One region of the Arthrobacter sp. UYCu712 genome, then DNA from elsewhere that is predicted to be linked to it. Evidence: riboswitches for the same ligand, from Rfam matches in the RefSeq annotation. Region 1 holds a riboswitch; each other region holds the start of a gene.
The links. A riboswitch is a leader RNA that binds a small molecule or an ion and turns the genes downstream of it on or off. The one in region 1 is predicted to bind cyclic di-AMP.

Region 1 (3,262 bases):
GGCTGGACGTGGTCAATGGTGTGGGCTGCCTTGCCGCAGTATGCGCAGCGCTGCCCGTCCCGGCGCAGCACACCGCGGCGGCTGACAGCCGTCATCGTGTTGTACCGGGGCCGGATGTAGCGGTTCAGCAGGATCACCGACGGCCGCCCCAGTATGTCCTGTGGCCCGACGACTGGATCGTCGCCTTCGGCCACCACACTGGCCTTTCCGGTAAGCACAAGAACAAGCGCCCGGCGGAAGGTGATTACCGCGAGCGGTTCATATCCAGCATTCAGAACGAGAGTGCGCATCCGCATACCTCTTCACGGCCGCACCCGCCAGGGGCACGAGGGCCGGCTGCCCTCTGCATGGTCGGGCTATGGATCGACACCACAAGAGTAAACACCGAAGGGCCGGATCACCGAATTTTTGATCCGCGGCGGTATGCGTGTCTTCAGGACGATCCCTGCCCGGGACGCAAGAGGACCCCCGCCACAGGGGCGGGGGTCCTCTCGATTTTTGAAGCTTTGGAGGCTAAATGCTTAGCCGCCGACGCGGATGAAGACCGGGCCGGAACCGACGTTCACGCTGTAAAGTGCGGTGGTTCCGCCGTTCCAGCCGCCGTGGACGGCCATGCCGTTGCCGACGTAGACAGCGATGTGGGCCATGCCGACGCCGCCGTTCTTGTAGTACGCGAGGTCGCCCGGGCGGGCCTCAGCGGCACCCACGGTGCGGCCAAGGGACAGGTAGCCGGCCGGCCAGCCGTGGAAGTTGATGCCTGCGGCGGCCAGGGCGTTCGTGGCCAGGGCGGTGCAGTCCTGTGCGACGCCGAGCTGGGCATAGGCGGCGGCGGCGATGGCAGCACCGTTGCCGCTGGCAACGGCCGATCCCGTTGCGGCGACCGAAGCGCCGGCCTGGGCGCCGGTGGCGCCGGCCTTGGAGTCCTGGACCTTGACGAGCGGCTTCGCGACGACCGGAGCCGGTGAAGTGGAAACGGCCGGCTTCTCGTAAGAGATGGCAATGGTGGATGCAGCCGAAATCGTTGCCGGGGTGCCGGACTGGACTTCGAGGGCCGAAGCGGAAGTGGATTCGCGCTGGACGTTGGTCTCAGCAGCGTTGGCCGCGATACCGCTGGTCAGGACGAGGCCTGAAGCAGCAGCAACAACCGCGGCCTGGCGGCCCATGGTTCCGGCGTTGTCGCCGACAGCCTTGGCAATGACAGCAAGCGAGTTGGTCTTGGTGACCTCGGCGCGGTGCCGTGCAGTGTTTGCACGAGTGGTCATTAAGTTCTCTCTTTCGTGATCCTTGGATCGCACTTTTCAGGCGCGAACTGAGGACGCTCCGGCATCTTGGGGGTACGCCGGATCGCCCCGAATGGGTTACTTAGCGAAGGGTGTACTGCGAAGACGCGCCAAAAGCGGGAACTGCATGCAGGTGCTTGGCCTGCGGGCCGGACTCGGCTGAGATTGAGTCGGCGGAGTGAGATCCAGTCCGGGCGCCGGCAAGGGCGGCACGGGTCATGGATTTCAGCGGGCTCGAAAGAGCCGCGCAAGCGCTGCGAAGCGCAGCATTGTGGCGTGAAGACACGAAAGTAGCCTCTCCCAATGCCTGCGAGGTGAGCTGTCGGATTCGGATGGGAGTCACCCGGCCGCGCTGCTTCCTGGGAAGCTTTTGCGACTTAACCCCAAGGCCTTCTTTCGAAGGCCAAAATTGGTTCCCCCGCCCCTGCCAGACGATGTGATGCGAACGGACCTTGAGCGGTGGCAGAGCTAGGCAATCCACTCAAGAGCGCCAACTTCGGAGAAGTTGGCGTACTTCATACGGTACAGCAGTTGGGAGTCAATGTCACATTCAGATCACGGCGTGTCATAAGAATGCGAGAGTCATCCATCGGCTATTTAGAGCCAGCCTGTGGGGTCCACGACGTCGCCGTTGACCATCACTTCGAAGTGCAAGTGGCAGCCGGTGGAGGCGCCGGTGGTCCCGCTCATGGCCACAACGTCGCCACGGGTGACCTGCTGGCCGACGCGGACGCTTGAGGAGGACAAGTGGTTGTACGTGGTCTCCAGGCCGTTGCCGTGGTCGATCACGACGCGGTTTCCGCCGCCGAAGGGGTGCCATCCGGTGAACGTCACGGTGCCGCTGGCGGCCGCGTGGACTGCGGTTCCGCACTGCGCGGCGTAGTCCTGGCCGCGGTGGAACTCGCCCGAGCCGCCGGTGATGGGACTGACACGGTAGCCGAAGGGTGAGGCTGTAACCATCTGGTCAAGGGGGGCGCCGAGGCTGCCGGAAGACGCGGCGCGTGTGATGCTGCCGACGGACTGGGCGCTCAACAGCTGCTTCAGCTTGCCGTCCGGATCGCCCTTGGTGCTCACGGCGGTGCGGCTGAAATCGATCTTGGCGGCAGACTCGGCGGTCACGTTCGGCTGCGCCGACGCGGAAACCGCGCTATTCGAGCCGGCGTCGGTGGCCATGACCGGGCCGGTGGCGGGAACAGTTACCGTCAGGACCAGGCCCGTGGCGGCCAGGGCAATGCCGGCCTTTTGCCCCACACCGCTGGCGGCGGCAAAGTCCGTTACCTGGCGGAACGGGCTCCGGCGGTCCCGGCGTTCATCGCGGTGCGCGTCACGCGGGCGCTCTGCCGTGAAGGCAAGGGCCGGGCGCGGCTCCGGAGCGGGGCCGGTCGCACGACGGCGGCCCCTGGTGGTCTGGGTGGTCAAGAACGGTTCCTCTCTGGATAGCCTGCGAAGTTAGCTGTCGGATTCGGGTCAGAGAGTTCAAAGACCCGGTCCGCCGTGAACAAGCATTCAGGCACAGAGGAAGCCAATGGAAAATCCCTCGGTGGAGCGTGCTTGCCGCTGACGGACTTCACCCCAAGGCTGCTGAACAGCCGGAAGTGGTTCCCCCGCCCCTGCCAGAAGGTGACTCTGCGACTGATCCGCTGGCAGAGCTCGGCTTCGGATCAGATAACGCTTTGGTATCGGTACTGCTGATTAACTATAGGCGATTAAGCCGCCCAGTAATAATCCCGTGATCTCGGCTGTGCACAACTGATGGGTCCTCCCACGAGGTGTGAGTACGGGCAGGTTAACCGACGGTAACAAAGACGTGGGCGGCAACCTCGGGGGGCAGTTCCAGGGCTCCCTCGATGTCCGGAACACGGACGGAAATGTACTCCCCGACGCGCTCCAGGGACAGGAGGGCGCCGGGACGGATGCCACCCTCGTCGAGCTGGACGAGCAGTTCCGGTTCCACCTGGATGGGCTCGGCCAGCCGGTTCACC
Region 2 (3,262 bases), on a different contig from region 1:
CATCACCTACGCCGAGCGTCTCCCCGAGGACCTCACGGACCGCCAGATCTTCGTTCTGGACCCCATGCTGGCCACCGGCGGCACGTTGCGCGAGGCCATCAAGTTCCTCTTCAAGCGCGGCGCCTCCGATGTCACCTGCATCTGCCTGCTCGCCGCCCCCGAAGGCCTCGCCAAGCTGGAGGAGGAGCTCGCGGACGCCAACGTGACTATCGTGCTCGCCTCGATCGACGAGAAGCTCAACGAGAAGTCCTACATCGTGCCCGGCCTGGGCGACGCCGGCGACCGCCTCTACGGAATCGCCGGCTAGGCAGCAGCCGCAGGGGTCCCGCGGGCGCCCCGCCTGCAAGCTGCGCCTGCAGTCCCCTTCCGGAATGCGATGGCCCGCGCTAGCCTGTGGGCCATGGACTGGAAGCTTGAACTTGTGTTTGTCCCCGTGTCCGATGTGGACCGCGCCAAGGACTTCTACGTCAACAAGGTCGGCTTCAACGCCGACTACGACGAACGTCCCATGGACGGCATCCGCTTCGTCCAGCTGACGCCGCCGGGCTCCGGCTGCTCGATCGCCATCGGCGAGGGGCTCAACGACGCTCCGCCGGGCACCGCTCCCAGCCTGCAGCTCGTGGTCAGCGACATCCGGTCCGCGCACAAGAAGCTCAAGGACAACGGCGTGGACGTCAGCGACGTCGATGTCCAGGACTGGGGTCACTTCGTCTATTTTGCGGATCCCGACGGCAACAAATGGGCGGTGCAGTACATTCCGAACCGGCCCACCAGCTAGCCGCACACACGAAAGCCCCGAACCGCAGGGTTCGGGGCTTTCGTACTGATGCGGGTACGTCCGGGACGGGCCGCCGGCTTAGTACCAGTTGTGGGCCAAGTGGAAGTTCAGGGCGCCACAGGGCGAGCCGTAGCGCTGCTTGACGTAGTTCAGTCCCCAGTTGATCTGGGTCTCATAGTTCGTCCGGTAGTCAGCGCCCGCGCTGGCCATCTTTTCGGCCGGCAGGGACTGGACCACACCGTAGGCACCGCTGCTCTTGTTCGTGGCGGTGGTCTTCCAGTCCGATTCTTTGGTCCAGAGCTTCTGCAGGCACTGCATCTGGCCGGACGCCCAGCCGTAGGATCCCAGCTGGGAGGCGGCGTAGGCCTGCGCCCCGGCGGGATCATCGACGGGCTTCGCCGGTTCCGGTGCGGGTGCGGGTGCGGCGGCCGGAGCAGGAACAGGTTCCGGAGCGGGTGCCGGAGCGGGTGCCGGCGCGGGGGCCGGTGCTGGGGCGGGTGCAGGGGCCTCGGCCGGCTCCACTTCGGCGGACTGCGCCTGGACGCTGGCGCCGGGAGGCGCAGTGGTCTGGGAGTCGACGCGGACCTGTTCGAAGTTCAGCTGGGTCAGCGGATCGGCCGTGGTGGCGGAAGTGCTGGAACTGATGGCAGCAGAGGGCCGGTTGGCCGGCTCGGCGGCGTACCCGGCAGCGCCGACTCCGACGAGGACCGCGCAGGCCGTGGCGACCACGGCGGCGCGGCGGCCGGTTGAACCGAGGCCCGCGGCAAACCGGGACAGGGCCGACGTCGGCGTGGCTGACTCGGCACGGTGGCGTGAACGAGTTGAGCGGGATGTGCCTGAAGCGCCTTCTGGGCGCGTTTGTACCTTGAAGTCAGTCATGATGCCTCTCAAACGCCTGCGGAGTTAGCTGTCGGGTTCGGATGAGAAATCCGGCCGCACGGATGATCGCGTGTCGGCTTAACCCCAAGGGCGCATGGATGCAGAATGCCCGGGAACTCTGGGTCCCCCGCCTCTGCCTGGTCCAGCGATCCGGGAAGCGGCAGAGTTTGGCGTCCATCCGGATATGCGGCGCCAGTGGTGGCCGCACCCTAAAGACGGTACAGGAGTTTCATGATGGAGTCACATTTTGGTAACGGAGATCACTGCAGACGGAGTGTCGCCTTGCGCCGCCAGGCCGCAACCACCGACTCGCGAACGGCGGCCAGGGCCCCGTGGGCTACAGGGCCACGCGGGCTACGTGGCCGGCAGGCCGGCGGGAAGACGGAGGGCGAACTCCGTACGGCCGGGCCGCGACGTGACATCAACGGTGCCGCCGTGGGCTTCCATGATCGACTGGACGATCGACAAGCCGAGCCCGCTGGTCCCTTCGGCGGTGGGCGCCGGGGCCAGCGCCGGCGCGCCGTAGCTGCCGGGCGGCGCGGAACGGGTGGCTGCCGCCGTCGTGGCCGCCGGGTTCTTCCGCGCGGCGTCCGCACGGGCGAAGCGGGAAAAGGCGTGGTTCATGAAGTCGGGGGCAATTCCGTCGCCGTTGTCCGTCACCGTGACCACCGCGCTGCCATCGGCCGAACGCGTCACTCCGGTGACCACCGTGGTCCCGGGAGCGGTGTGCTTGCGAGCGTTGGACAGCAGGTTGGCCAGCACCTGGTGCAGCTGGGTCGGGTCGCCGCGGACCACCACCGGTTCCTCCGGGAGTTTCAGCCGCCAGATGTGGTCGGGGGCCATGACCTTCTCATCGCTGACCGTCTCGATCGCCAGCTGGGTGAGGTCCACCTCGCCGAGCTTGAGCGGCTGCCGTTCGTCGAGCCGGGCCAGCAGGAGCAGATCCTCCACCAGGGTGGTCATCCGCTGGGACTGGCTTTGCACCCGTGCCAGGGACTTCTCGCCATCCGGGGTGAAGTGCTCGGTCATCTTCATCAGCTCGGTGTAGCCGCGGATGGCGGTCAGCGGGGTCCGCAGCTCGTGCGAGGCGTCGGCAACAAACTGGCGCACCTTCATTTCGCTGAGCTGCCGCGCCTCGAGCGCGTTGGAGACGTTGTCCAGCATCTGGTTCAGCGCGTAGCCCACGCTGCCGACCTCCGTGCCGGGATGGGCGGCCGACGCCGGAACCCGCACCGCGAGTGCCACCTCGCCGGCGTCGAGGGGGAGGCGGGAGACCTTCGTGGCCACCTCCGACAACTGTTCGAGCGGCTTCATGGTGCGGCGGATGAGTACCGTGCCGGCGAGGCCGATAAGGACGAGTCCGCCGGCGGACACCACCACCATGGTCCAGACCAGCGAAGACTGCGTGTTCTGCTTTTCCGCTAGGGGAAGCCCGGTAACGATCACATCACCCTGGGGGGATTGCGCGGCGTTGAGCCGGTAGTCCCCGGAGGAGAGCGTGCGGTCAACGGGGATGCCGTCGGGCGTGACGGCGACGAGGACCTGTGCGTCCTCGGGCGAGAGGCTCTTCCGGGTGGCGTCCGCGGCAAGGACGCCGGCGCTGCT
Region 3 (3,262 bases), on a different contig from region 1:
TGCCGCCCACAACAATGCGAAACAATGGTCAGATGAGAGATGCCGGCGAATTTATCGATCTCGCGCTGCAGCGGGAAGGGTCCTGGCCGCGGGCGGACGAATTTCGGGCCCGGTTGGGTGGCGATCCGCGCGTCGGCGATCTGCGCTTCTACGGGACGTCGGTCGGCGCGGTGCGGGGGACTATCCGCGACGCGCTGGTCCGCCACCGCGGGTTAAATCATGACGACGTCACCGCGTTGAGCTCCGAGCTGTGGTCGGTGCCGGTCTTCGAGCGCCGCCTCGCGGCAGTGGTGCTCCTGCAGTCCAAAATCCGTGTGCTGGACAACGCGGACCTGACCCGGATCGAAGGCTTCCTGCGGACTGCGCAACTTCGCGAACTGGCTGATCCGCTGGCCATCGACGTCGTCGGTCCGCTGATCGCGGGTCTGGACACCGTCGGCAGGGTCCGGGCTGACAGCGTGCTGGACCGCTGGACCCGGGAGCAGGACGTCTGGTTGCGGCGCGCGGCCCTGCTGTCACCGCTCCGCGAGCTCCGGGCCGGTGGGGGAGACTGGGGTAGATTCGTCCGGCACGCCAACCTGGCGCTGTCCCGGCCGCGGGAGCATGACGATCAAGCCGCCGACGGCGGGCTGCTCAGGGAGGCTGTCGGCGTCGTGCTCGAAGACGTGGCGAAAAACCGGCCCGAGCTGGAATTCACAGCTACCGGGACGTGAGGGAGGGCCCGGCTCCGTGGTCCGTCCGTCGCTCCACCACGGCGTAGGCCTTGCCGTCCAGGAATTGCCAGTCGGTAACCACCATGAAGCCAAGGGCATCGACGCGGTCGTTCAGGACATGGACGTCAAAACCGCCGTCGCGGGGCTCGGCGTCCCACGTCGAGATGTGGACTTCGTTGCCTTCGAGAATCAGCAGCTCCGTGTTGACGTCAAAATCCTCCTGAGGCTGGCTACTCAGCTGGCAGATGGCGACACAGCGGCTGTTCATTTCGGGCCTCCGCTTCGGGGATCGCTGATGGCATCATCCTATGCCTGGGCCCACCGATCCCACGGGAAAAAGCCCCTCGGCACACCCCGACCCGTTACCTCAATGTGACATTTTGTGATCATCCCGTTACCGTTGTTAGGTGCCTGTTGTCTCCGATACGGGCGCTCCCCAGCCGATTGCCTAACTCTGCCGCGGCCCGGGGATAACTCGCACCAACATCCGGCAGAGACGGGGAAACCACTTTTTGACCAGCTGATCATGCCAGTCTTGGGGTGAAGCCGCACGGCCCGCCACGCGGGCCCAGAGTGCGGCCGGGTGCCTCCCATCCGAATCCGACAGCTCACCTCGCAGGCATTGGGAGAGGCTACATTCATGTCTTCAAGCAATACTTTCGCGCGCCATCGTGGCACCACCCCCGCCGGTCGGCGTACGGCAATTTCCTCCGCCTTTGCAGGCAAGGCCGGCACCATCGGCCGCCAGGCTGCGGTAATCGCCGCAGCATCGGGCCTGGTTCTCAGCAGCGCCATGGCCGCCAACGCAGCCGAAGCACCGGTCGAGCGCGACTCCGCCCCGGCGTCGTCCGTCGATGTCAAGGACCAGGTCTCCGCACCGGTCAGCGCGGATTCCTCCGTTCAGATCACCTTTGAGCGTCCGGCCGTCGTGTCCACTCCGGCGCCCGTCGTCGAGCAGCCCAAGCCGGTCGCGGCAGCTCCGGCTGCCGCCCCTGCCGCGGCGAAGCCCACGGTCCAGGTCCAGGCTGCTGCCCCCGCACCGGCAGCTGCCCCCGCAGCCGGCGGAATCAACGCCACGCTGCTGGCCGCCGCTTACGGCCAGGTCGGCATCACCCAGGACTGCACCGCCATGGTGGAGAAGGCCCTCGGCGCAGCCGGTATCCCGGTCGGCGACATCGGCCCGGCGGCGTTCCTGAAGTACGGCAAGGTTGTTTCCACTCCGGAGCCTGGCGACATCATCGTCCAGTCCGGCCACGTTGCCATCTACGCGGGCAACGGACAGGCCGTCAGCGGCGGCATGAACGGTGTCAACGCCACGATGGCCCACCCGCTGTCATGGCTGACCGCCACCGGCGGCGTGACCTTCGTCCGCGCCGGAGTCTAACCCGCTCAGCGGCGAAAGAGGCCGGTGATCAGTTGCCTTGGGGGCATCGGATCACCGGCCTCTTATATGCCCGGCTCCACTGTGCCCGGCGCCATGCTTAACCTGCGTTGCGCGGGGCGAACATGATGACCGCCACACCGACCAGGCAGATCACCGCCCCCGCGATGTCCCAGCGGTCGGGCCGGAAGCCATCGAAAACCATTCCCCAGGCCAGGGATCCCGCGACGAACACGCCTCCGTATGCGGCAAGGATCCGGCCGAAGTGCGCGTCAGGCTGGAGCGTCGCCGCGAAACCGTAGATTCCGAGTGCCAGCACGCCGAGCCCGGCCCACCACCAGTCCTTGCCTTCACGCACCGACTGCCACACCAGCCAGGCGCCGCCGATCTCCGCCGCGGCGGCCAATACGAACAACACGATGGTTTTTGCGATAGTCACCGGCTCATCATCGCAGGACGACGGTCAGCTATACCGCGTTGCCTTGCCCAAGCCGTTGCCAGACGCAGGACGCGGTACACGATGCCGACCGCGAACATCAGCATCCCGGCGATCACGGACTCCGGCGGCAGCGTGGCCACCTGGACCACACACGCCGCGGCGCCGGTGAGCTGCAGGGCCCCCGGGTAGCGGCGGTTTTGACCGGTCTGGGTGTATGCGGACACGTTCGCCACGAGGTAATAGATGAGGACGCCGAAGGACGAAAAGCCGATCGCACCGCGCAGATCGGCGAAGCCGACAATCACGCAGATGACCGCGGCCAGGACCGGTTCGGCGCGGTGCGGGACGTGGAAGCGGGGATGGACGGCAGCCCGCTATCAGGGCAAGCAACGCGCCCAACGACGCCAGTGCCGTGCCGGCCCGCACGACCGGCGAAGCCCAGTCCCAGGAACCGGCGGCCACGGCGGCGGCAAGTGGCGCCGGGGTGCGGGCGATGCCCTCGGCGCCGAGGACCGGGAGGATGCTGAGAGCGATGACCGCCGGCCACTCGCCGAGCCGCTCCCGCCCGTAGACATAGGTCCCGCCGGGCATCGGGTATTCGGCCGCCAGCTGGGCTGACGCCGTCGCATTGCAGTACGCGACGACGGCGGCGAGCAGCAGTCCGATCAAGAGTCCGGACCCGGCCGCCTGGGCGGCGGGAGTGAAGGCGGCGAACACCCCGGCGCCGAT

Region 2: it holds a riboswitch for cyclic di-AMP, as region 1 does, so the genes downstream of both, ABIB51_RS16655 (aggregation-promoting factor C-terminal-like domain-containing protein) here and ABIB51_RS09245 (NlpC/P60 family protein) in region 1, are expected to answer to the same signal.
Region 3: it holds a riboswitch for cyclic di-AMP, as region 1 does, so the genes downstream of both, ABIB51_RS17805 (hypothetical protein) here and ABIB51_RS09245 (NlpC/P60 family protein) in region 1, are expected to answer to the same signal.

The regions. Positions count from the first base shown of each region.
Region 1 is NZ_JBEPOZ010000007.1:83,137-86,398, reverse strand. Features, by position in the region: gene ABIB51_RS09250 (HNH endonuclease) at 1-290, opposite strand, end outside; gene ABIB51_RS09245 (NlpC/P60 family protein) at 522-1,262, opposite strand; cyclic di-AMP (ydaO/yuaA leader) riboswitch at 1,571-1,741, opposite strand; gene ABIB51_RS09240 (M23 family metallopeptidase) at 1,878-2,699, opposite strand; cyclic di-AMP (ydaO/yuaA leader) riboswitch at 2,704-2,916, opposite strand; gene ABIB51_RS09235 (iron-dependent transcriptional repressor DtxR) at 3,067-3,262, opposite strand, start outside.
Region 2 is NZ_JBEPOZ010000019.1:10,249-13,510, forward strand. Features, by position in the region: gene upp (uracil phosphoribosyltransferase) at 1-307, shown strand, start outside; gene ABIB51_RS16650 (VOC family protein) at 401-778, shown strand; gene ABIB51_RS16655 (aggregation-promoting factor C-terminal-like domain-containing protein) at 857-1,657, opposite strand; cyclic di-AMP (ydaO/yuaA leader) riboswitch at 1,656-1,815, opposite strand; gene ABIB51_RS16660 (HAMP domain-containing sensor histidine kinase) at 2,012-3,262, opposite strand, start outside.
Region 3 is NZ_JBEPOZ010000021.1:67,481-70,742, reverse strand. Features, by position in the region: gene ABIB51_RS17815 (DNA alkylation repair protein) at 33-713, shown strand; gene ABIB51_RS17810 (hypothetical protein) at 700-981, opposite strand; cyclic di-AMP (ydaO/yuaA leader) riboswitch at 1,182-1,349, shown strand; gene ABIB51_RS17805 (hypothetical protein) at 1,354-2,097, shown strand; gene ABIB51_RS17800 (YnfA family protein) at 2,195-2,533, opposite strand; partial or broken gene ABIB51_RS17795 (amino acid permease) at 2,530-3,262, opposite strand, start outside.